DNA from 2 places in the Bradyrhizobium sp. LVM 105 genome. Region 1 is predicted to be linked to the other one. Evidence: riboswitches for the same ligand, from Rfam matches in the RefSeq annotation. Region 1 holds a riboswitch; the other holds the start of a gene.
The links. A riboswitch is a leader RNA that binds a small molecule or an ion and turns the genes downstream of it on or off. The one in region 1 is predicted to bind S-adenosylmethionine.

Region 1 (10,932 bases):
GGTTTCGGCTGACCGCATTGAGGATTCTCAAGCGGAAACGGCGGTCTTTTGCCGGCTTGGCGCCGGCCTGAGGCAGATGTGGGAAGCGGTCCGGCGGAACGAAAGAGGCGAGTTCACAATTTCGTGCGCTTCTCGGCTGCTTGGCGCGGACCGGTCGAATCCCCTAAGTAGCGGCATGACAGCCAGCCAGACCGCCGAGATCACCGGCCTCTACCGCTACCCGATCAAGGGCCTGACGCCGGAGCCCCTGCGCCGCGCCCCCTTGCGGGTGGGCCAGACCCTGCCCGCCGACCGCCGCTACGCCATCGAGAACGGCCCGAGCGGCTTCAATCCTGATGCACCCGAATGGAAGCCGAAAATCCAGTTTCTGATGCTGGCGCGCAATGAGCGCCTGGCCGAGCTCGACAGCCATTTCGACGACGCCAGCAATGTCCTGACCATCCGCAGGGACGGTCAGGTCGTTGCCAGCGGGGACCTCGAGACCGCGGCCGGGCGGGCGGCCATCGAGCGCTATTTCGCGGAGAACTTTCAGCCGGAACTCAAGGGCCCGCCGAAGCTGCTGTCCGGCCGCGACCACAGCTTCTCCGACGTCGCCCGCAAGGTGGTCTCCATCATCAATCTCGGCAGCGTCCGCGCCATCGAGACCATGCTGGGCGGCACCGCCGTGCATCCGCTGCGCTTCCGCGCCAATCTCTACGTGAAAGGCTGGCCGGCCTGGTCGGAGCTCGATCTCGTCGGCCAGACGCTTGCGATCGGACAGGCGCGGCTGAAGGTGGTCAAGCGCATCGTCCGCTGCCCCGCCACCAATGTGGACCCGGTGACGGCCAAGCGCGATCTCGAGATCCCGCCGACGCTCTCGCGCCACCTCGGCCACATGGACTGCGGCATCTACGCCGAGGTGATCGAAGGTGGCGAGATCGGCGTGGGCGATGCGATCGCGGTGGAACAGCCGAAGCTGCTGTGAGCTTCGTAGGGTGGGTTAGCCGAAGGCGTAACCCACCATCGTCTGTCACCGCAGAAGCCGAAGAGGTGGGTTACGCCAGCGGACCGCGCTTCGCGCGCCCGCTAGCTAACCCACCCTACGCACTTCACCTCAGTTCGGCATCACATACGCATAGATCTTCCCGCGCGAGACCGGCGCCTCGCGGACGCGGTTGCCGTTGTTGCCGGAGATCATGATCGGATTGCCCTGCGCGTCGATGCCGGTGACGATGCCGACATGGCCGCCGCGGCGACCGCGCGACATCACCGCGATGGCGCCGACCTGCGGACCGGAGACGCGCGTGCCGTAACGCGCAAACGAGCTCGCCATATCCGACCCGGTGCCCTGATGACCGGTGTGCTGCAGCACCATGTTCATGAAGCGCGCGCACCACAGGCTGCCGCGCCCGGTCGGATTGCCGCCGATGTAGCGGCGCGCCTCCGAGACGAGGCCCGAACCCCCACCGAAGCCGCCGCTCGCGGCCATGGTGTTGGTAGCCATGCCGCCGCTATTGGCGTTCGGATCGTAGCTCGCCTGAGTGCCAGCGAATCCGCTCGCCTGCAACTGCGCAGCGCTGCGCTCGAAGCGCGAGCTGCGTGCGTGGTGGCGGTGATGATGATGTCTGGCGTGGTGCACGTAAGCGTGCCGCTCTGCGCTATGACGATGATGCGGCCGCGCTGAGGCCGGAGAAACGAACGCGGCAAAAGCCGCGGAGAAGATCGCCAGCGCAACAACACAACGCGACAGGCGAGACGCAAACAACTCAACCATTCTTCATCCTTCGTTGACACCCCACTTCCCGCCGGCCCGTGCAAGAGCCGACATCCGTCCGGCCGTTAAGCCGCCGGATGTGGCGAGAAAAAGACGCGGAAAGTCTGCGAATAGCTGCGATGATTTTGCGCCGACACTGGTCCGATGCCGCCGCATTGCGGACAACAGCATTAACTGCAATCCTGTGAAAGCGGCTTGAACAGAGGGAAAAGGTTAATGCCCCACGCCACGACCAGGGACGACGTCCGCATCTATTTCGAAGAGGCGGGTCGGGGAACGCCGATCATTTTTCTGCACGAGTTCGCGGCCGACTACACCAATTGGGAGCCGCAGATGCGTTACTTCTCGCGCGGCCACCGCTGCATCACCTATTCGGCGCGCGGCTACACGCCGTCGGACGTGCCCGAGGGCGAAGTCTACAGCTACACGCATTTCTACAGCGACGCGCTCGCGGTGCTTGATCATCTCGGAATCGAGCGCGCGCATCTCGTCGGCCTGTCGATGGGCGCCTACTCGTCGCTCCAGATCGGGTTGAACGCGCCGCAGCGCGCGCTGTCGATGACGCTGGCCGGCGTCGGCTCGGGTTCGGAGATCGAGAATCTGGAGGCCTGGCGCCAGCAGTGCCGCGCCAATGCCGAGCAGTTCGAGACGCTGGGCTCCGCCGAGGTCGCAAAGGTCACGCGCGAGGCGCCGAGCCGGATTCCCTTCCTGGTGAAGGATCCGCGCGGCCACGCCGATTTCTACGCCGCGCTGGCGCGTCACGACGCCAAGGGTTCGGCGCGCACGATGCGCGGCTTCCAGGGCGGCCGCCCGTCGATCTACACGATGACGGATGCGATCAGGAAGGCGACGACGCCGGCACTGATAATCTGCGGCGACGAGGACGATCCGTGCGTGGGCGCAAGCCTGTTCCTGAAGAAGCACCTTCCCGCGGCGGGGCTGGCGATGTTTCCGAAATCCGGCCACGTGCTCAATCTCGAAGAGCCGGCGCTGTTCAACGAGAGCGTGGAGCGGTTCGTCACGCTGGTGGAAGCGGGGCGCTGGCCGGCGCGCGATCCGCGCTCGCTGGTCCCACACTAGCTGTCATTCCGGGATGCGCCGAAGGCGCGGGCCCGGAATCCATCGGGCCGCAAACGCTGTGGCACGATGGATTCCGGGCTCGATGCTTCGCATCGCCCCGGAATGACGGAGAGAGACTACTTCCCCCCGCCCCTGCTCAGCAGAAACACCGCCTGCTCGCCGAACATGTTCCACACCCACCAGGGCAGGTTCAGCGGCACCGGGCGGCCGTAGAGATCGAGCGCCACCGAGCGCTCCATCTTGACGTTGATCTCGTCGCAGAGCTGCACGAAGTCCTTGATGGTGCAGAAATGGATGTTGGCGGTGTCGTACCAGGTCGCCGGCAGGTTCTCGGTGCGCGGCATGTGGCCGCCGATCAGGAGCTGGAGCCGCATCTTCCAGAAGCCGAAATTCGGGAACGAGACGATGGCTCTTCGGCCGATGCGCAGCAGATTTTCCAGCACCACCCGCGGCTGCCGCGTCGCCTGCAGCGTCTGCGACAGGATCACGTAGTCGAAGGCATCGTCGGGATAATTGACGAGGTCGGTGTCGGCGTCGCCCTGCACCACCGCAAGGCCCTTGGCGACGCAGCGGTTGACGCCCTCGCGCGACAGCTCGATGCCGCGGCCGTCGATGCCGCGGGTCTCCAGGAGCTGAAGCAGGTCGCCCTCGCCGCAGCCGACGTCGAGCACTTTCGAGCCCGGCTTGACCATCTCGGCGACCAGGAGGTGATCGGCGCGAAACTGGCCGGACTGACCCGCCGCAATGCCGCCGAGCGGCAGCACTTCCTGTACAGACATCGCTAGCCGTCCTTCTTGCCGGTGAGCCCGCGCGCCTTGCCTGCCGATTGCAGGAAGGCGCGGGAGATGTCGAAGAATTCGGGCACGTCGAGCAGGAAGGCGTCGTGACCGCGATCGGTCTCGATCTCGGCGAACGACACGCGCGCGCTCGAGGCGTTCAGCGCATGCACCAGCGCGCGCGATTCCGAGGTCGGAAACAGCCAGTCGCTGGTGAAGGAGACGACGCAGAAGCGGGTCGCAATTCCCGCGAACGCCTTTGCGAGCACGCCGCCATGGTCGGCGGCGATGTCGAAATAGTCCATCGCGCGCGTCAGATAGAGATAGGAATTGGCATCGAAACGCTCGACGAAGGACGAGCCCTGGTAGCGCAGATAGGACTCGACCTGGAAGTCGGCGTCGAACGAGAAGGTCGGCAACTCGCGGTCCTGCATGCGTCGGCCGAACTTGCGATGCAGCGCCGCGTCGGAGAGATAGGTGATGTGCGCCGCCATGCGCGCCACCGCGAGCCCGCGATGCGGATGGATGCCGCGATCGGCATAGCCGCCGCCGTGCCAATCGGGATCGGCCATCACGGCCTGACGGCCGAGCTCGTGGAAGGCGATGTTCTGCGCCGAGTGCCGCGTCGCGCAGGCGATCGCCAGCGCGGAGAACACGCGCCCAGGATAGGCCGCGGTCCATTGCAGCACCTGCATGCCGCCCATCGAGCCGCCGACCACCGCAAACAGCGTGTCGATGCCGAGCCGATCGATCAGCATGGCCTGCGCGCGCACCATGTCCGGAATCGTGATGACGGGAAATTCGAGCCCCCAGACCTTGCCGGTGGCGGGATTGATCGACGCCGGCCCAGTCGAGCCCATGCAGCCGCCGATCACGTTGGAGCAGATGATGAAGTAGTGCTTGGGATCGATCGGACGGCCGGGGCCGACCAGGGTTTCCCACCAGCCGGGCTTGCCGGTGACGGGATGGACATTGGCGACATGCTGATCGCCGGTCAGGGCATGGCAGATCAGGACCGCGTTGGAGCGATCGGCGTTGAGCTCGCCATAGGTCTGGTAGGCGATCTGGAACGGGCTGAGATCGACACCGCAATCGAGCCGCAGCGGCTGCTCGGCACCGAAATGCGCAACCTGCGAGCTCGGATGATCCACCTCGTGCGACCGCTCGTCGGCGCTGATCGCAGGACTCGGTATCGACTTGACGCCACCCATCTGACCATCGACCTCGTTTGCGATCAAACGCTTGATCGCCACTTGCATCAGGCCATGAAAAACCCGGCCTGAACGATAGGTTCGGCCGGGATCGGAAGCGTCCCCGGCCTGTTTAGCGAGTTTTTTAACGTGGCTGCAAGCCGGCCGGCTCAAATGACCACGGAACGGGCAAAAGCTACCGTCTTGGGCGGTTTTCGTCAAGTCGCGGCCCGGATCGGCTCAATTCGCCTCTGCCGCGTCGCCTGGAAAGGACGTCATTTCTCTTTGCTTTCGCCGCCCCGACTGCCTAATCAGAACATCCCCATTCGGAACGATCGACCGCCAGATATGTCCCAACGTCCGCCCGCGCCGCCATCATTGCAGGAACTGCGCAAGGAGATCGACGCGATCGACGAGAGCATGCATCGCCTGTTGATGCAGCGCGGCGACATCATCGACCGCCTGATCCAGGTGAAGCAGACCCAGGAGGTCGGCTCGGCATTCCGCCCGGCGCGCGAGGCCGCCATGATGCGCGACCTCGTGCGGCGCCATCGCGGCATCCTGCCGCTCGACACGGTCGAGAGCATCTGGCGCGTCATCATCTCGACCTTCACCTATGTGCAGGCGCCGTTCTCGGTGCATGCCGACATCTCGGCGAGCGAGCCGGCGATGCGCGATTCCGTGCGCTTCCATTTCGGCTTCACGGTGCCTTACGTCGCGCATTTCAGCGCGCAGGCCGCGGTCGAGGCGGTAGCGAGATCCAAGGGCGATCTGGCGCTGGTCTCGGCGACGTCGAGCCGCACGCCGTGGTGGCTGGAGCTGGAAGCCGCCGGCGCGCCGAAGATCATCGCGCGGATGCCCTTCGTCGAGCGCGCCGACCATCCGGCCGCACTGCCGGTGTTCGCGGTCTCGCGCGTCGCCGACAGCGCCCTGGACACGGAGGTCGAGACCTTCAGCGTCCGCGTGTCGGGGTGGAACGCGGAAGTCGCGCGCGCCCTGTCGCCGCTCGCCGAGATCGTCGCGGTGCCCGACACCGCCTTCGACGGCGCGGCGCTGCTGGTCTCGGTCACGAGCGCGACCAGCATCGATAAAATCAGGGCTGCCCTGATCGAGGCGGGGGCCTCGGTGCGCTCTGTGGCCCTCGTCGGCAGCCACGCAACGCGCTATACGGTGCCCCCGACCGGGGCGAAATCGTAAACCACGCGCCACGCCCTGCCATTTTCGGAGTTCAAGATGTCCCGCCCCGTGCCGAATCCCGGCATTCTCGATATTGCGCCCTACACGCCCGGCAAGAGCCCGGTCGCCGAACCGGGCCGCAAGGTGTTCAAGCTCTCGGCCAACGAGACGCCGTTCGGGCCCTCGCCCAAGGCGATCGAGGCGTTCAAGCGCGTGGCGGACCACCTGGAAGACTACCCGGAAGGCACCTCGCGCGTGCTGCGCGAGGCGATCGGCCGCTCCTTCGGGCTCGACCCCAACCGCATCATCTGCGGCGCCGGCTCGGACGAGATCCTCAATCTGCTCGCCCACACCTATCTCAGTCACGGCGACGAGGCGATCTCCACCACGCATGGTTTCCTGGTCTACCCGATCGCGACCATGGCGGTCGGCGCCAAGAACGTCATCGCGCAGGAGAAGGATCTGACCTGCGACGTCGATGCCATCCTCAAGGCGGTGACGCCGAAGACCAAGCTGGTCTGGCTCGCCAACCCCAACAATCCGACCGGGACCTATGTGCCGTTCGACGAGGTCAAGCGGCTGCGCGCCGGCCTGCCCTCGCACGTGCTGCTGGTGCTGGATGCCGCCTATTGCGACTACGTTTCTCGTAACGACTATGAAATGGGGATCGAGCTCGTCGCCACCACCGAGAACACGGTAGTGACCCACACCTTCTCCAAGATCCACGGCCTCGCCGCGCTGCGCATCGGCTGGATGTTCGGGCCCGAGCACATCATCGACGCCGTCAACCGCATCCGCGGTCCCTTCAACGTGTCGACGCCGGCGATGTATGCCGCGGTCGCCGCGATCGAGGACACTGCGCATCAGGCGATGTCGAAGCAATTCACCGAGACCTGGCGCAACTGGCTGACCGAGGAAATCGGCAAGCTCGGGCTGAAGGTGACGCCGAGCGTCGCCAATTTCGTGCTGATCCACTTTCCGGCCGACAAGGGCAAGACCGCCGACGACGCCGACGCCTTCCTCACCAGGCGCGGCCTCGTGCTGCGCGGCCTGAAGAATTACGGCCTGCCGCATTCGCTGCGCATGACCATCGGCACCGAGGAGGCCAACCGCCTCGTGGTCGACGGCTTGCGCGACTTCATGGCCGGCAAATGAGCGAGCAGGCGCACTTCCAGCGCGTCGCGCTGATCGGCTTCGGCCTGATCGGCGGCTCGATCGCGCGCGCTGCGAAGCTCCAGGGCTTGGCTGGCGAGATCGTCACCACCGCGCGCTCGGAGCAGACCCGCGCGCGCGTCGCCGAGCTCGGCATCGTCGACAAGGTCGTGGCGACCAATGCGGAAGCGGTGAAGGATGCCGATCTCGTCATCCTCTGCATTCCAGTCGGCGCCTGCGGGCCGGTGGCGCAGGAGATTGCCGCGCATCTGAAGCCCGGCGCCGTTGTCTCCGACGTCGGTTCGGTGAAGGGCGCGATCGTCAGGGACATGGCGCCGCATCTGCCGAAGACCGTTCATTTCGTGCCGGCGCACCCGGTGGCGGGCACCGAGCATTCGGGCCCGGATTCAGGCTTCGCCGAGCTCTTCATCAACCGCTGGTGCATCCTGACCCCGCCCGAAGGCGTCGATGCCGCGGCGACCGATCGGCTGCGGGCGTTCTGGGCGGCGATGGGTGCCAAGGTCGAGGTGATGACGCCGGATCACCACGATCTCGTGCTCGCCATCACCAGCCATCTGCCGCATCTGATCGCCTACACCATCGTCGGCACCGCCGACGAGCTGGCCCAGGTGACGGAGTCAGAGGTCATCAAGTTCTCCGCCGGCGGCTTCCGCGATTTCACCCGCATCGCGGCCTCCGACCCGACGATGTGGCGCGACGTCTTCCTCGCCAACAAGGAGGCCGTGCTGGAGATGCTCGGCACCTTCACCGAGGATCTCGCCAAGCTCACGCGCGCGATCCGGCGCGGCGACGGCGAGGCGCTGTTCGACCACTTCACCCGCACCCGCGCCATCCGCCGCGGCATCGTCGAGATCGGCCAGGACTCGGCTGCGCCGGATTTCGGCCGGCCGCATGCGGCGCTGAAGAAGCCGTAGGCATCGGTCATTCCGGGGCGACGCGCAGCGTCGAACCCGGAATCCCGAGATTGCAGCGCGAGATTCCGGGTTCACGCTACGCGTGCCCCGGAATGACGGCAGGTCAATACAGCGGCGGAATCTGGCCGACCTTGACCGGGCCGAGCAGCACCGCGCCGTCGACGAACTTCAGCGGAAAGCTGCGCGCCTTCTTGCCTTCGAGCGTGCTCTCGGTACCGATCGAGTTGATGCCGGCGGCGACACCGGCATTGGCGTTCTGCCTGATGACCTTGCCGAGACCGGGCACGGCGCGATCGAGCGCGCCGAACAAATTGGTGAGGTCCTGCGACTTCACGCCGGGCGCGACGCGGTCGAGCGTTGCCTGCGGCACGCCCTCCTCCAGCATCTTCTCGATGCCGAGCGCGGGGATCACGCGCTCGAGGCCCGCCACGGTCATCTGCAATTCACCGTCGAGCCGGCCGTTGGCGGAGAGGCCGAGCGTGCCGGCCGCAACCGCGATCATCTCACCCTGCTGGATCCGCGACTGCACGATCTCGATGTGACCGCCGGCAGCCTGAATCTCGCGGAAGCGCTGCGGCCACGGCTTTGGCGCGAGGTCGGAGAGGCCGGTGACCTTGGCGCGCGTGTCCGCCTCGAATGGCTCGGCGAGCAGGGGATGAACGCCCTGAATGCTGCCCTGCGCGACATGGAGCACGGTTTCGATCACGGGATGGTCGGCCGGCGAGCCGTCGGCGAGGCGGCCGTGCAGCTCGACCTGCTTGGCGCGCGCAAGCGGCACCTGCACGCTGCCGTCGAGGCGGTTGAGCGAGGGATCGTCGAACACGATGGAGGCGCGATCCGGCACCGAGGGCAGGCCGACCACGCTGCTGCGGCCCTTGCTCCAGTTCACCACGAAGGTGTTTTGCGTGACGCCGTCGGTCAGCGTCGCGGGTGCGGAAAATTCGGCGATCACGAGCTTGGGATCGTAGACCTGGGCGACGACCAGGATGTTGTCGAGCTTGGCCGTGAACGGCGTCTTGCTCGCGTTCTGCGAGACCAGGGACACGCTGGCGCCGGAGCACTGGATCTCGAAGCGGAACGGGAAGCCGGCGATCGAGCGCTTGGCGCAATCATAGATGCGGCCGGACTTGGCCTCCTGCGCCCGCCAGGCGTCTGCGGCCGTTTCGGCCTGCGAGGCCGCATAGAACCAGAAGCAGCTCCACGCGACGGCGAGAATCAGGACGAGAATGGGTGCGACGAAGAGGCCCCAACGGGAGCGACGGCCTGCGGCAACGTTCATATTGGACATGCGGCGACCCTTTGATCCCAGATTCAGGCAAATGTAAGCGTGGTCCGTCTGCGACGAAAGGCGGAGAATTCGCTTCGCTTCGGGGCATGGTTCTGGTAGCCGTGCCCGAAATGTCGGAAATCACCCTCCCCTCCGTCACCACCGCCAAGGGCGACCTCTGGGTGTTCGGCTATGGTTCGCTGATGTGGCGGCCGGGCTTCGACTTCGAGGAACGCGTCCCGGCGCGGCTGGTTGGCGAGCATCGCGCGCTCTGCGTCTATTCCTTCGTGCATCGCGGGACGTCGGAGAAGCCGGGCCTGGTGCTTGGGCTCGACCGCGGCGGCGCCTGCCGCGGCATCGCCTTCCGCGTCGCTGAAAAGAACCGCACCGAGGTCGTCGCTTACTTGCGCGCGCGCGAGCAGGTCACCTCGGTCTATCGCGAGGTGATGCGCTCGGTATGGCTTCAGAACGACGCGCGCCAGCGCGTCTCCGCGCTCACCTATGTCGTCGACCGCGGCCATGCGCAATATGCCGGCCGGCTGTCGCTCGCCGAGCAGCACCGCCATGTCATCCAGGGCCATGGCCAGTCGGGCGCCAACCGCGACTATGTCACCGCAACGGTGAAGGCGATCGAGGCCGAAGGCTTTCGCGACAGGCAGCTGCATCAGCTTGCATTGATGCTGCATGGCGACGCGCATTCCCTGCACGCGCCTGCGGCGGTGGAAGACCGCGAGAACCGCTAGCTCTCCGCCGGCCTGTAGCTCGGCGCCGAGCCGATCAATTGCTCCTGCTCTTTGCGGCCTGCTTCGACGAGACGGCTGGTCGCGTCCTCGATCGCCGTCTGCACGCGGGAGAGAAACTCGTCCTTCGGCAAGCCGGGCGGCAACGGATCGAGGAACTCCACCACGAGCGTGCCGGGATAGCGCATGAAGGTGCGGCGGGGCCAGAACAGGCCGGAATTGAGCGCGATCGGCAGGCACGGCACACCACAGGACGAATAGATCTGCGCAAAGCCGGTCTTGTAATCCGGCGGCGCGCCAGGCGCGCGGCGCGTGCCTTCCGGAAAGATCACGAGTTGCCGGCCGCTGCGCACCGCCTCGCGCGCCCGCCGGGTCATGTCCAGGAGCGCCTTCACGCCGGCATTGCGATCGATCGCGATCATCCCGGTCTTGACCAGGAACTGACCGAACACCGGGATCTGCATCAGCTGGCGCTTGAGGATGAAGATCGGGCGGTGGAAGAAGCCCGGCAGCACGAAGGTCTCCCAGAACGACTGGTGCTTCGCCACGATCACCAACGGCCCCTGCGGAATCTTCTCCGTACCCCGGAATTCCACCTTGATGTTGCAGACCACGCGCATCAGGACCAGCGTCGCCTTCGCCCACCATGCGGCGACCGTCAACATGGCGCGTGGCGGCAATGCGAAGGTCGGCAGCGCCACGATCGCGAGGCACACCAGCACGGCGTAGAACAGCACGTTGAACACGAGCGAGCGCAGGAAAATCAGAAACATCGACGGTCCATCAATTTGCCGATCAATTGGCTTGTCAATTGGCCTGGGCGGTGGCGGGCCGCTTTGGCTGTTGCCCTGCAGGCTGCTCCG
Region 2 (10,932 bases), on a different contig from region 1:
GGCGTGTGTGGCCCCCCCGACATCATCAAGGGAACTTCCCATGGCCTCCATCCACAATGATATCCCCCTACCCGCCCCCGCGCGCGACGTCTGGGACGCGGTGCGCGACTTCGGCGCGCTGCATGAACGGCTGGTGCCCGGCTTCGTCACCGCCTGCACGCTCGACGGCGATGCGCGCATCGTCAGCTTCGCCAACGGCTCGGTGGCGCGGGAGGTGCTGGTCGATTGCGACGACGCGCGGCGGCGTCTGGTCTACGCCATCAGCAACGAGCGGCTGAAGCACTACAGCGCCTCGGTGCAGGTGATCGCCGACGGCGAGACGCGTTGCCGCCTGGTCTGGACCATCGACATGCTGCCGAACGAGCTTGCGTCTTACGTTCAGGGACAGACCAGGGACGCGGTCATCGCGATACGAAGGGCGTTTCCACCTGCCGCGGCCTGACCGCCCTCTGTGAGTTTTCTCACAGAGCTCCGCCCTCGCCGGCCGCAATCATGGTCGCGTGCGTCCGGTTGGCTCCGCTCTCCCGGCGGGCTGCGCACGCGAGGAGCATGTCATGAGAGGTGCGGACAAGGTGATCTGCCAGGCAGCCGCCGTGCTGCTGCTGTTTTCCGCCGCAAGCACGCCTGCGAAGGCGCAGCTCGCAGGATTCGGCGGAGGCGGGGCCGGCGGCGAGGACATGATGACCCAGATGGCGCCGATGCTGGAGATGATGAAGGCGAAGATGGGTAAGCGCCGCTTCGCCATGATGATGCAGACCATGGGGCCGATGATGAGCCGCATGATGGAGAACGGCGGCGGCGGGCTCGGTGGCATGATGGGCGGCGGCTTCGGCGCGCCGAACTACGGCGGCTACATGCCGATGGGCGGTAGCGGCTATATGCCGACCGGGCTCGGCGGCATGGGCGGCGGCGACATCATGGGCATGCTCGGCGGTGCCGGCGGCGGCAGCGGCCATCGCCGCCACAGGCATCGCTAAAGCATGATCCGGAAAAGTGCGCAGCGGTTTTCCGAAAAGATCATGCAAACAGCAACCTAAAGCGCGATGACGATTCATCCTAATCGCATCGCGCTTTAGTCGGTGGCACCCGATAGCGCTGGTCTGATCGCGGGCGTGCTCGCGCGCGGTCCCCAGCGCGTCAGCACGACGCTGGAGGATGAGAGCAGGCCGAGCACGACCATCGAGCTCGCGGCCAGCCAGAAAAAGCTCTGCGCGGTGGCCTCATGGGTCGACAGCCACCAGCCGACCGCCGAGATGTAGACCAGCCGCGCCGTCTGCGCCAGCACCGGCCCGATCACCTTGGCCGCGCCTTGCGAGGAGAAATACATCGTCGTGGCGATGCCGAAAAAGGCGTAGAACGGCCCGACCGTCGAGAGATATTGATGGCTCGCCGCGCGCACGGCCGCGCTGTCGGTGAACATGTCGATCCAGAGATCGGGGAACATCGCAACGACGCAGGCCGGCGCGCCGACGGCGACGAAGGCTGCCGCACTGGCAATCCAGGCGATGCGCCGGGCGCGCGTGATGTTGCCTGCGCCGATCGCCATCCCGACCATCGGCACACAGGCGATGCCGAACGAGAACGCGATCGAGGTCAGCAGGAATTCGAGCCGCGCACCGATGCCGTAGCCGGCCAGGATCGTGGTGCCGAACTGCGCCAGCATGTGGGTGAAGATCGAGATCGTCAGCACCGATTGCAGCGGCGAGAAGCAGGCGATGGCGCCGACCTTCAGGATGTCGAAAAACATCGCCCATTGGATGCGCAAGCCGCGCAGCTTCGGTGTGACGCGCGCGCGGCCGGAGAACAGGTACCAGCCCATGATGCAGATGTTCATGGCATAGGCGATCAGCGCGCCGGCCGCGACGCCGTGCATGCCGAACTGCGGCACCGGGCCGAGCCCGAGGCCGAGCGTGCCGCCGAGCACGATCTGCCAGGCCGCGGAGTTGAGGATCAGGAACGAGGGCAGCTTCATGTTGCCGGTGCCGCGCAGCACGCCGGCCATGGTGTTGAGCAGCCAGGGCAGCACGGCGCCACCGAAAAACACCTGCGTGTAGGCGACCGCATGCGTCAGCACATCGCCGCGGCCGCCGAGCATCTCGAGCACTTTGGGGCCGAAGATCAGCATACCCAGCATGAAGACGAGGCCGAAGCTGATGCCGATCAGCATCGCGTGCGCGGCGAGCGTGCCGGCGCGCTCGCGATCGCCGGCACCGAGCGCGCGCGCAATGGCGGACGCCACCGCGCCGCCCATGGCGCCGCCCGACATGGTCATGGTCAGGATGATGGTCGGGAACACCAGCGCCATCGCCGCCAGCGCCTCGACCCCGAGCCGGCCGATATAGGAGGTTTCCGCGATCACCGTGCAGGTGCCGGCCGACAGCGCGATCGCGTTGGGCCAGGCGAGGCCGAGCAGCGTGCGCAGGATCGGTCCGTCGGTCAGCGCGCTTCGCACCGGCGGCGGCGGCAGCGGACGCTCTTGCTCATCGACCGGGATTTCGGCGATGTCGGACATGTCCTCTCCGGGCTCGGGCGCCCTTGGCGGCGCGGCAATGCTTGGGTGTGGCAATCAATTTGTTCGCGCGGGGCGCGCCGGGAGGCTTGTTAGCACGGCCATGGCCGATTCCTCCTGCGCCTGATGCAGGCGTGCCCTGCGGCAGCGCATTTCGATGGATGGAATTGCGGCTCTCTCATCTCCCTCTCCCCGCCTGCGGGGAGAGGGTTGGGGTGAGGGGGAGTCTCCGCGAGGACGGTGAGAGTTGGGCTCGCGGAGAGTCCCCCTCACCCGGATTGCATCTTCGATGCAATCCGACCTCTCCCCGCAAGCGGGGCGAGGTGGTAACCGCTGCGGCACTGCCGTCTATCCGATCGTCCAGACGAATGGCGGGCGGCAACCAGCGGCGGGGCGCATATGCACGGCGATATGCCGCCCGCAGCCTGCGGCGAGGCCTTCGAACAGCCCCTCCAGCACCTTGGCGCAGGCCGGATGATAGTCGGCAACGTCGTCCATCAGCTTCCACGTCTCCTGACGAACCTCGAAGGCGCTTTCGGATCGTGCGGTCTCAACCGCATCATCCTGCGCAGCAAGCAGCGCATTCAGGAACGCGGCGAATTCGCTTGCCCCGCCGCGGCTCATCGCCAGCGCGGCGGCGACGTCGTCAAAGTATTGCATCCCGATCAGCTTGCCGGTGAGGTGCAGCAAGTAGCCGGCGTCTTCAGGACCGAACAGCTGCACCATCACGGGCGCCGCGGTGCGCACATATTCCATCGCGTAATTGCGATAGGCTTTTTCCAGGCGCGGTTTCGGCCAGCTCGCCACGGGAAGCGCTGGCGCCGTCTTCGCATCGAACAGCGGCGCTTCGAGATGGCGTGCGAACACCAGCCGCTGGTCCAGCTCGAGCGGATGATCGTATTGGTGGTAGTATCCTTCCAGCCCGTCCTGGCCGTCGACGCTCTGCTTGGTGCAGACGAAGCCGAGCCTGAGATCGCCGAGGGCTGCGCCATTGTTGGCGTGCCAGCCGCGCAGCATCGCGCGCGACACCTCGCCGGGCACACCGCAGATCGCGGTGCCCTTCCAGATCCAGCGCGGCGGCGGATAACGGATCCAGGCCTTGGTGTCGCTCTCGTACATGTATTCGACATGCACGCCGCCGATCCAGTTGGAGAGGTAGTGATATTGCGCGGCCGCCACCGCCGGCGGCAGATGATCGATCCCGAGCTTCCTCAGGCCCGGCAGGAAACGCTCCTGCTGCTGGCGGCGAAACACGCGGAAGACGAACTCGGCGGCGTCAGCCGTGCCGCGCCGTGTGACGACGGTGAGGATGAGGCCGGTGAAAAAAGCGTGATAGAGGCCGGCGACCGCGCGCCAGCGCTGCCATTGGGCTTCCTGCGCGGCGTCCAAAGCGGCCATGTTCGCTCCCGATCGTTGTTTCGATCGAGTGTGTCACCACGCCTTGCGGCAGGCAACATCACGCCCATGCAGGGCTCCCTGCGCGGCCGCCCGCCAATTCCGCATCACGAAGTTTGCGGCGGCGCCTTGGCGGCGCGCTCACGCTCGACCCGTTCGGTGACATCGCGCGCCATCGCCACGGACCCGAGGACGTTGCCGCCGGAATCCCGCACCAGGGCGAACGTCATCTCGATGTAGAGCTTGCGTCCGCTCTTGTGCAGCGCGCGGGTCAGCGTCGGCCTGCCCGCAAGCTTCATGCTGCCGCTGGCGAGCGCGGCCTCAAACCCCTTCCAGTGCGCGGCGCGCAGATGCTCGGGAATGATCAGATCGAGATTCTGGCCGAGTGCTTCCGCAGCGGAGAAGCCGAACAGGGCCGTCGCGGCACCGTTCCAGCGCATGATCGCGCCCGAGCGATCCGAATAGATCAGCGCATCCGCAACGTTTTCGGCGATCCTTGCGTCGAGTTCGGAGGGATGGCTCATGTCATTTCCTTCGCCATAGTCCGCGAGCTTGCCTGGCACTCCGACACACATTCGGTGTCATCGCCCGCCTTGTGCGCACTTGCGCACTGGGGCGGGCGATCCAGTATTCCAGAGGCCGCAGTGATTGAGCCGATAGGCCGCGGCGTACTGGATGCCCCGGTCCCGGCTCCGCCAAGGCTACGCCGAGGCCCACGGAGTTGCTCGGCGCGCCGAAGCTTCAGCGAAGGCGGCAAGCCGGGGCATGACAGTAGGATGTGCCGCTACACCCGAAAATGCTTCGATAGTTTGAGACCCTGGGCCTGATAGTTCGAGCCGATGCGCTGGCCGTACATCGCGTCGGGGCGGGCCAGCATCTTCTCGTAGACGAGACGGCCGACGATCTGGCCGTGCTCGAGGATGAACGGCACTTCGCGCGAGCGCACCTCCAGCACGGCGCGCGAGCCCTGCCCGCCGGCGCCGGCATAGCCGAAGCCGGGATCGAAGAATCCGGCGTAATGCACCCGGAATTCGCCGACCAGGGGATCGAACGGCACCATCTCCGCGGCGTAGTCGGGCGGCACCTGCACGGCTTCCTTCGAGGCGAGGATGTAGAACTCGCCGGGATCGAGGATCAGGCTGCCGTCGGGACGGGCCGACATCGGCTCCCAGAAATCTTCCACCGCGTAGCCGGAGCGGCGGTCGACGTCGACCACGCCGGTATGCCGCTTGGCGCGATAGCCGACGAAGCCGCTCGCTTTCTCGCCGGACAGGTCGACGGAGACGGCAACGCCGCCCGACAGATCGGCATCGTCGATGTCGACGAGGCGCTCGGCGGCATGCAAGCCGTCGAGCTCGTCGGCGTTGAGGATGGCATCGCCGGTGCGGAAGCGCACCTGGCTGAGGCGCGAGCCCTCGCGCACCAGCACCGGGAACGTCTTCGGGCTGATCTCGGCATAGAGCGGACCGTGATAGCCGGCGCCGATCATGTCGAAGCGGCGGGTGCCGTCGGCGATCACGCGGGTGAAGACGTCGAGCCGGCCGGTGGAGCTCTTGGGGTTCGCGGCCGCGACGATCTCCGGCGGCAGCGCGAGGCTTTCCAGCAGCGGCACGATGTAGACGCAGTTGGTCTCCAGCACCGCGCCGTCGGCGAGGCTGAACTCGTGCAGCTTCAACTCGTCGATGCGCTCGGCGACGGTGGCGCCGGGACCGGGCAGGAAGCTGGCGCGGACGCGATAGGCGATGTCGCCGAGACGCAGATCGAGGCTCGCCGGCTGGATCTGGCTCTCGACGAAGTCATAGGCGGGCAGGATGAGGCCTGCCTCCGCCATCGCCGCGATCATGCGGTCGGGCAGGATACCATTGGCGTCGGGCGCGACCGTGAACGTCAACCGGGGGGTCCTCATCAGGGTCAAATGCATCCGGACATGCCGGAAATACAGGTCTTTTACGGCTATCCGATGGACGCCTTGACGGAAAGGGCATTGCCGAATATGAGCATCACTTATCCCGTGGTGATTTGAGCCGGCCGGCTTGCAGCCACGTTAAATAAGTCGCTAAACAGGCCGGGGACCTCTGTGATCCCGGCCCGTGGAGATATCCAGGCCGGTTTTTTTGTGACCGTTTCGCATTCACGGTCATGTCGGAGGGTCCTATGTCGAAGTCGCCTGCTGCTTACCGCCCCGAAACCCGCCTGGTTCATTCCGGCACCCTGCGCTCGCAATTTGGCGAGACGTCGGAGGCGCTGTTCCTGACCCAGGGCTATGTCTACGACACCGCCGAGCAATGCGAGGCGCGGTTCAAGGGCGAGGACCCCGGCTTCATCTATTCGCGCTATTCCAATCCCACCATCGCGATGTTCGAGCGCCGCATGATCGAGCTCGAGGGCGCCGAGGCCGCCCGCTCGGCGGCGACAGGCATGGCCGCGGTGACGACCGCGATCCTGGCGCCGCTCAAGGCCGGCGATCACGTCGTCGCCTCCCGCGCGCTGTTCGGCTCGTGCCTCTACGTCATCCAGGACCTGTTGCCGCGCTACGGCATCGAGACCACGCTGGTCGACGGGCTCGACCTCGACCAATGGCAGCGCGCGCTCCGGCCCAACACCAAGACGTTCTTCCTGGAGAGCCCGACCAACCCGACGCTGGACGTGCTCGACATTCCCTCGATCGCCGAGATCGCGCACAAGGGCGGCGCGCGGCTCGTCGTCGACAACGTGTTCGCAACCCCGATCTGGCAGAGCCCGCTGGCGCTCGGCGCCGACGTCGTGGTCTATTCCGCGACCAAGCATATCGACGGCCAGGGCCGTTGCCTCGGCGGCATCATCCTGTCCTCGGAAGCCTTCATCGCCGAGCACATCCACAATTTCATGCGCCAGACCGGCCCGTCGATCTCGCCATTCAACGCCTGGGTCCTGCTCAAGGGCCTGGAGACGCTGGGCGTGCGGGTGCGCGCGCAGACCGAGACCGCGGGGCGCATCGCCGAGGTGCTGGCGAGCCACCCGAAGATTTCGCGGCTGGTCTATCCCGGCCGCGCCGATCATCCGCAGGCGGCACTGGTGAAAAAGCAGATGCGCGGCGGCTCGACGCTGGTCGGCTTTGAGGTCAAGGGCGGCAAGGCGGCCGCGTTCCGCGTGCTCAACGCGCTCAAGCTTGCGAGGATCTCGAACAATCTCGGCGACGCCAAGAGCCTCGTCACGCACCCGGCCACCACGACGCATCAGCGCCTGAAGCCGGAAGACCGCGCCGCCCTCGGCATCGGCGAAGGCTTCATTCGCTTCTCGGCGGGGCTCGAGCATGCCGATGATCTGATCGAGGATCTGACGGCGGCGCTGGAGAAGGCGTAGGCGGCGAAGGTCTCGTAGGGTGGATTAGCCCTGCGACTGCGCGAAGCGCAGTTCGCACGGCGTAATCCACCAACTTCGTTCGGCACTCGTTGATGCATGGTGGGTTACGGCTTCGCCTAACTCACCCTACGGCACCTCGTCACATCGGCCGATACGTCCGCACGTCCACCGGCACGTTGACGCCGAGCCTGATCTGGCCGACCGAGCGGATGATGTCGTCGCCGAGCAGCTGGGCGAAGCAGGCATAGCCCCAATCGTTCATGTGCAGGCCGTCGGCGATCACGAAGCCTTCGACCGGAATGGCCTGCTTCTCGTGCCAGTCGCGCATCACCTCGAAGCGCGGGAAGATTCCGACGTGGCGGAGCTCGGCGACCTTGCCGAGCAGCTTCACCATCTTGCCGGCGCTCTCGGCGCGCTGGTTGACGGCCGGCGAATATTGCGGATCGACCAGCACGATGTCGGTACCGCCCGCGGCCTGGATGCGGCTGATGCCGTCCTCCACCATCTTGGCGGTTTCGGCGGGATCGAGATTGCGCAACACGGCGTTGGTGCCGACCTGCCAGATCACGAGATCCGGATGCATGTCGATCACCTGCGTCTGAAGGCGCTTCATCATCTCGGGCGCGTCCTCGCCGCCGACACCGGCATTGATGACGCTGATGTCGGCGGTCGGATAGTGCCGGCGCAGCTGCGCGGCGAGACGATTGGGGTAATTGAACTCGGGCGAGCTCGCGCCGAACCCTTGAGTCGACGACGAGCCGAACGCGACGATGACGACGGGCAGCCCCGCGACGAGCTTGCCAGCAACGTGCGGCAGCGAGCCCATCGCCTTCGAACCGTCCTTCGGCGACTGGCAGGGCACACGGTTGAAGATGTCGCTGGCGGATTTGGCGGCCTGCTTCACCTTGTCGATGGCGCGCGCCGTGATGCCGCGCTGCTCGGGCGAGGTCGCGGCGACGGTGGTCTGGGAGGGGGAAGCGGGAGCGGGATCAGCCGACTGCGCGGGGGCGGGTGTCGCCTGTGCGGCTGCCGTCTGGGCATGCGATGGCGAGGCGGGCATCAGCAACAACAGCGCTGCGGCTGCAGGCGCGGCCAGCCATGCCGTCGGGCAAAAAGGGCGGAGAGAACTCATTAACGCTAGACCTCAATTTTGCTGCTGGGCCGGCTCCAGACGGGCTGCATCAAACACGAACTGTGCCAACGCCCGGCCAAGGCAGTCATGGACCTGCTTCGCCAGCTCGGGCCCGCGGGACGGGCTGAACAGGTCGAACTGACCCTGGTCATTCCACTGCCGCATGATCGCGAAGCGATCGAACAGCGGGATGTCGTGCTCCTGCGCCACCACCCGCATGTTGTCGAGATAAGGTGGCGCCGAGATCATGGTCTCCGTACGCGGGCTGTATTGCAAGTTCATCAAGACGACGTCGGCCCCTGCCTTTTGCAGTGCAACAACCCCCTCGGTCACCGCGCTACGAAATTCGTCGGGATCGATGGATCGGATAGCATCCACGGTCCCGGTCTGCCAGATCACCAAATTAGGCGTTTTTGCTTCCATCAGCTTAACGAAAGTGGACGCGGTCTCCTCTGCCGTCTTCTTGCTCTGTATTTCTACGGAGACGTGCACCACCTCGGACGCCGGCAGCTTCTCCTTGAGGATCGCCTCCATTCGCGCCGGATAGGAGCTGCTCTCCGAGGACGGAATCGTGGTCGAGCGGCTGCCGATGACCAGGATGTCGAGTGGCTTGCCGGCCTTGAGCACGTCGGCGACCTTTGGCAGCCGGCTTTCGCTGGTGAGCAGATAGGACGGCAGTTCGCAGGCTGCGGGCGCATTGGAGGCGGCAGGCGCAGCATCGCCCGCGCGCGCCACAGGCGCGGCGAGGCTACCGCATAGCAGGATCAGGCTCAGGAGAACCTTCGCCTTCATCAGCCCCCTCCCGCCAGATCGGCATTGCCGACGGCGTTTTTGGTCTTCGCACCGCTCTTGTCAGCCACGCGCTTGTACCACGAAATCACCCAGGCCACCCCCCACATGATCAGCACTCCGGACAGACTAATCAAGGCATGCATGGCCGCGCCGCCGGAGACTTCGGCGAGGATGAAATGGCCGGCAAAGGCCAGGAAGACGCCGAGGCAGAAGATCTCGAGGGAATGCTGCCCACATAGAATCAATGGTCGCAGCCAGCGGGATTTCAAGCCCGGCCAATCCCGGGGCAGGAAGCGCACGGTGAGCGCCGCCAGCGCCAGGAAATGCGTGAAGCGGAGCACGTCCAGATCGGTCTTGTCGATCGGATACATCCACTGCTCGATTCGCTTCGGCATGAACTGGGAGAGCTGCGGCACGTACCAGGTCAGCGTCACGTAGAACGCCGCGACGAGATAGGCGATCGAGATCCACATCGTCACCGGCGAAGCCAGGATGCGCGACATCCGCCGCGCACCTCCGAGCGCGCACCATGCACCGAACACGAACAGCAATTGCCAGGCGAAGGGATTGAAGGCCCAGAAGCCGTTCGGATAGGCCGACAGATAGAGATCATATTCCCAGGTCACCGCGTAGAGCACGACCGAGAGGCCGAGCGTGACGTCGGGCCGCCATTTCATCGACCACAGGATCAAGGGCAGCGCCAGCATCAGCACGATGTAGAGCGGCAGCACGTCCATGTTGACGGGTCGGAAGCGGAGTAGCAGCGCCTGCACGATGGTGACGTCGGGCTGCTTGAGGAAATCCATGATGCCCATCTCTTCGGTGTAGAGCGGGTTCTCGAAGCTGGTCGCGACGTAGGAGATTTCGGCGAGGAAGATCGTGAACAGGAAGACGTGGGCGACGTAGATCTGCCAGACCCGGCGCAGGATGCGCGCGGTGGCGATGACGACGCCGCTCTCCAGCATCGCCCTGCCGTAGACGAAGGCGGCGGTGTAGCCGGAGATGAAGATGAAGATCTCGGTGGCGTCGCTGAAGCCGTAATTGCGGATCGTGAACCAGGTCAACAGGCTGGACGGCAGATGGTCGATGAAGATCAGCCACAGCGCGAGCCCGCGGAACAGGTCGAGCCGAAGCTCGCGCTCGCCGATGGCGGGCAGCGTGATGGCCGGCGCCCGCGCGCGCGCCTTGGTCCCTGCGGGTCTGGCCTCCGCGGTCCCCGCGATCGTCGATCCCGTCACTTGGTCGGCAATGGTCATCCGGGGCCTAGAAACCCTTCCGCAAAACGCGACGTTGAGAGAATGTAAGGGTCCCGCCGTCGTCTCGCAAAGCGGCCCGGATCATTCAAGGGAATCTCCCTCTGGGGTGTCCTTCCCTTCGAATTCTGGCGGGACGATGTCGCCAAAGCCGTCTGTGGCGTTTGGTTCCCGGGACGGATTTGGCTATTATAGCAACCATGTACCGCGCCGTGACCCGCCAGATCGAAGTAACCGTCGAGCCGAACTTTGTTCCGGAGCAGTCGTCGGCCGACCGCTCGCGCTATTTCTGGTCCTACACCATCGTCATCACCAATTCGGGCGAGGAGACCGTGCAGCTCAAGACGCGGCACTGGATCATTACCGACGCCTCCGGCCGCCAGCAGGAGGTGAAGGGCGAGGGCGTGGTCGGCGAGCAGCCGATCCTGGCCCCCGGCGAGCGCTTCGAATACACCTCCGGCGTCCCGCTCTCGACCGCCTCCGGCTTCATGACCGGCCGCTACCAGATG

Region 2: linked by a shared signal. The riboswitch ahead of D6B98_RS27435 (O-succinylhomoserine sulfhydrylase) and the one ahead of metX (homoserine O-acetyltransferase MetX) in region 1 are both predicted to bind S-adenosylmethionine.

Annotation. Positions count from the first base shown of each region.
Region 1 covers NZ_QZMV01000009.1:84,365-95,296, reverse strand. Annotated here, with positions in the region: gene D6B98_RS24090 (MOSC domain-containing protein) at 176-964, shown strand; gene D6B98_RS24085 (NlpC/P60 family protein) at 1,094-1,753, opposite strand; gene D6B98_RS24080 (alpha/beta fold hydrolase) at 1,970-2,833, shown strand; gene metW (methionine biosynthesis protein MetW) at 2,950-3,612, opposite strand; gene metX (homoserine O-acetyltransferase MetX) at 3,615-4,820, opposite strand; SAM riboswitch at 4,912-4,991, opposite strand; gene D6B98_RS24065 (chorismate mutase) at 5,148-5,996, shown strand; gene hisC (histidinol-phosphate transaminase) at 6,033-7,130, shown strand; gene D6B98_RS24055 (prephenate/arogenate dehydrogenase family protein) at 7,127-8,062, shown strand; gene D6B98_RS24050 (DUF2125 domain-containing protein) at 8,166-9,350, opposite strand; gene D6B98_RS24045 (gamma-glutamylcyclotransferase) at 9,461-10,072, shown strand; gene D6B98_RS24040 (lysophospholipid acyltransferase family protein) at 10,069-10,842, opposite strand; gene D6B98_RS24035 (YdcF family protein) at 10,877-10,932, opposite strand, start outside.
Region 2 covers NZ_QZMV01000012.1:363-11,294, reverse strand. Annotated here, with positions in the region: gene D6B98_RS27470 (SRPBCC family protein) at 41-442, shown strand; gene D6B98_RS27465 (hypothetical protein) at 555-977, shown strand; gene D6B98_RS27460 (MATE family efflux transporter) at 1,073-2,512, opposite strand; gene D6B98_RS27450 (hypothetical protein) at 2,858-3,907, opposite strand; gene D6B98_RS27445 (PAS domain S-box protein) at 4,012-4,428, opposite strand; gene D6B98_RS27440 (2'-deoxycytidine 5'-triphosphate deaminase) at 4,689-5,810, opposite strand; SAM riboswitch at 5,906-5,985, shown strand; gene D6B98_RS27435 (O-succinylhomoserine sulfhydrylase) at 6,059-7,246, shown strand; gene D6B98_RS27430 (SGNH/GDSL hydrolase family protein) at 7,386-8,378, opposite strand; gene D6B98_RS27425 (SGNH/GDSL hydrolase family protein) at 8,391-9,170, opposite strand; gene D6B98_RS27420 (OpgC domain-containing protein) at 9,170-10,426, opposite strand; gene apaG (Co2+/Mg2+ efflux facilitator ApaG/CorD) at 10,624-10,932, shown strand, end outside.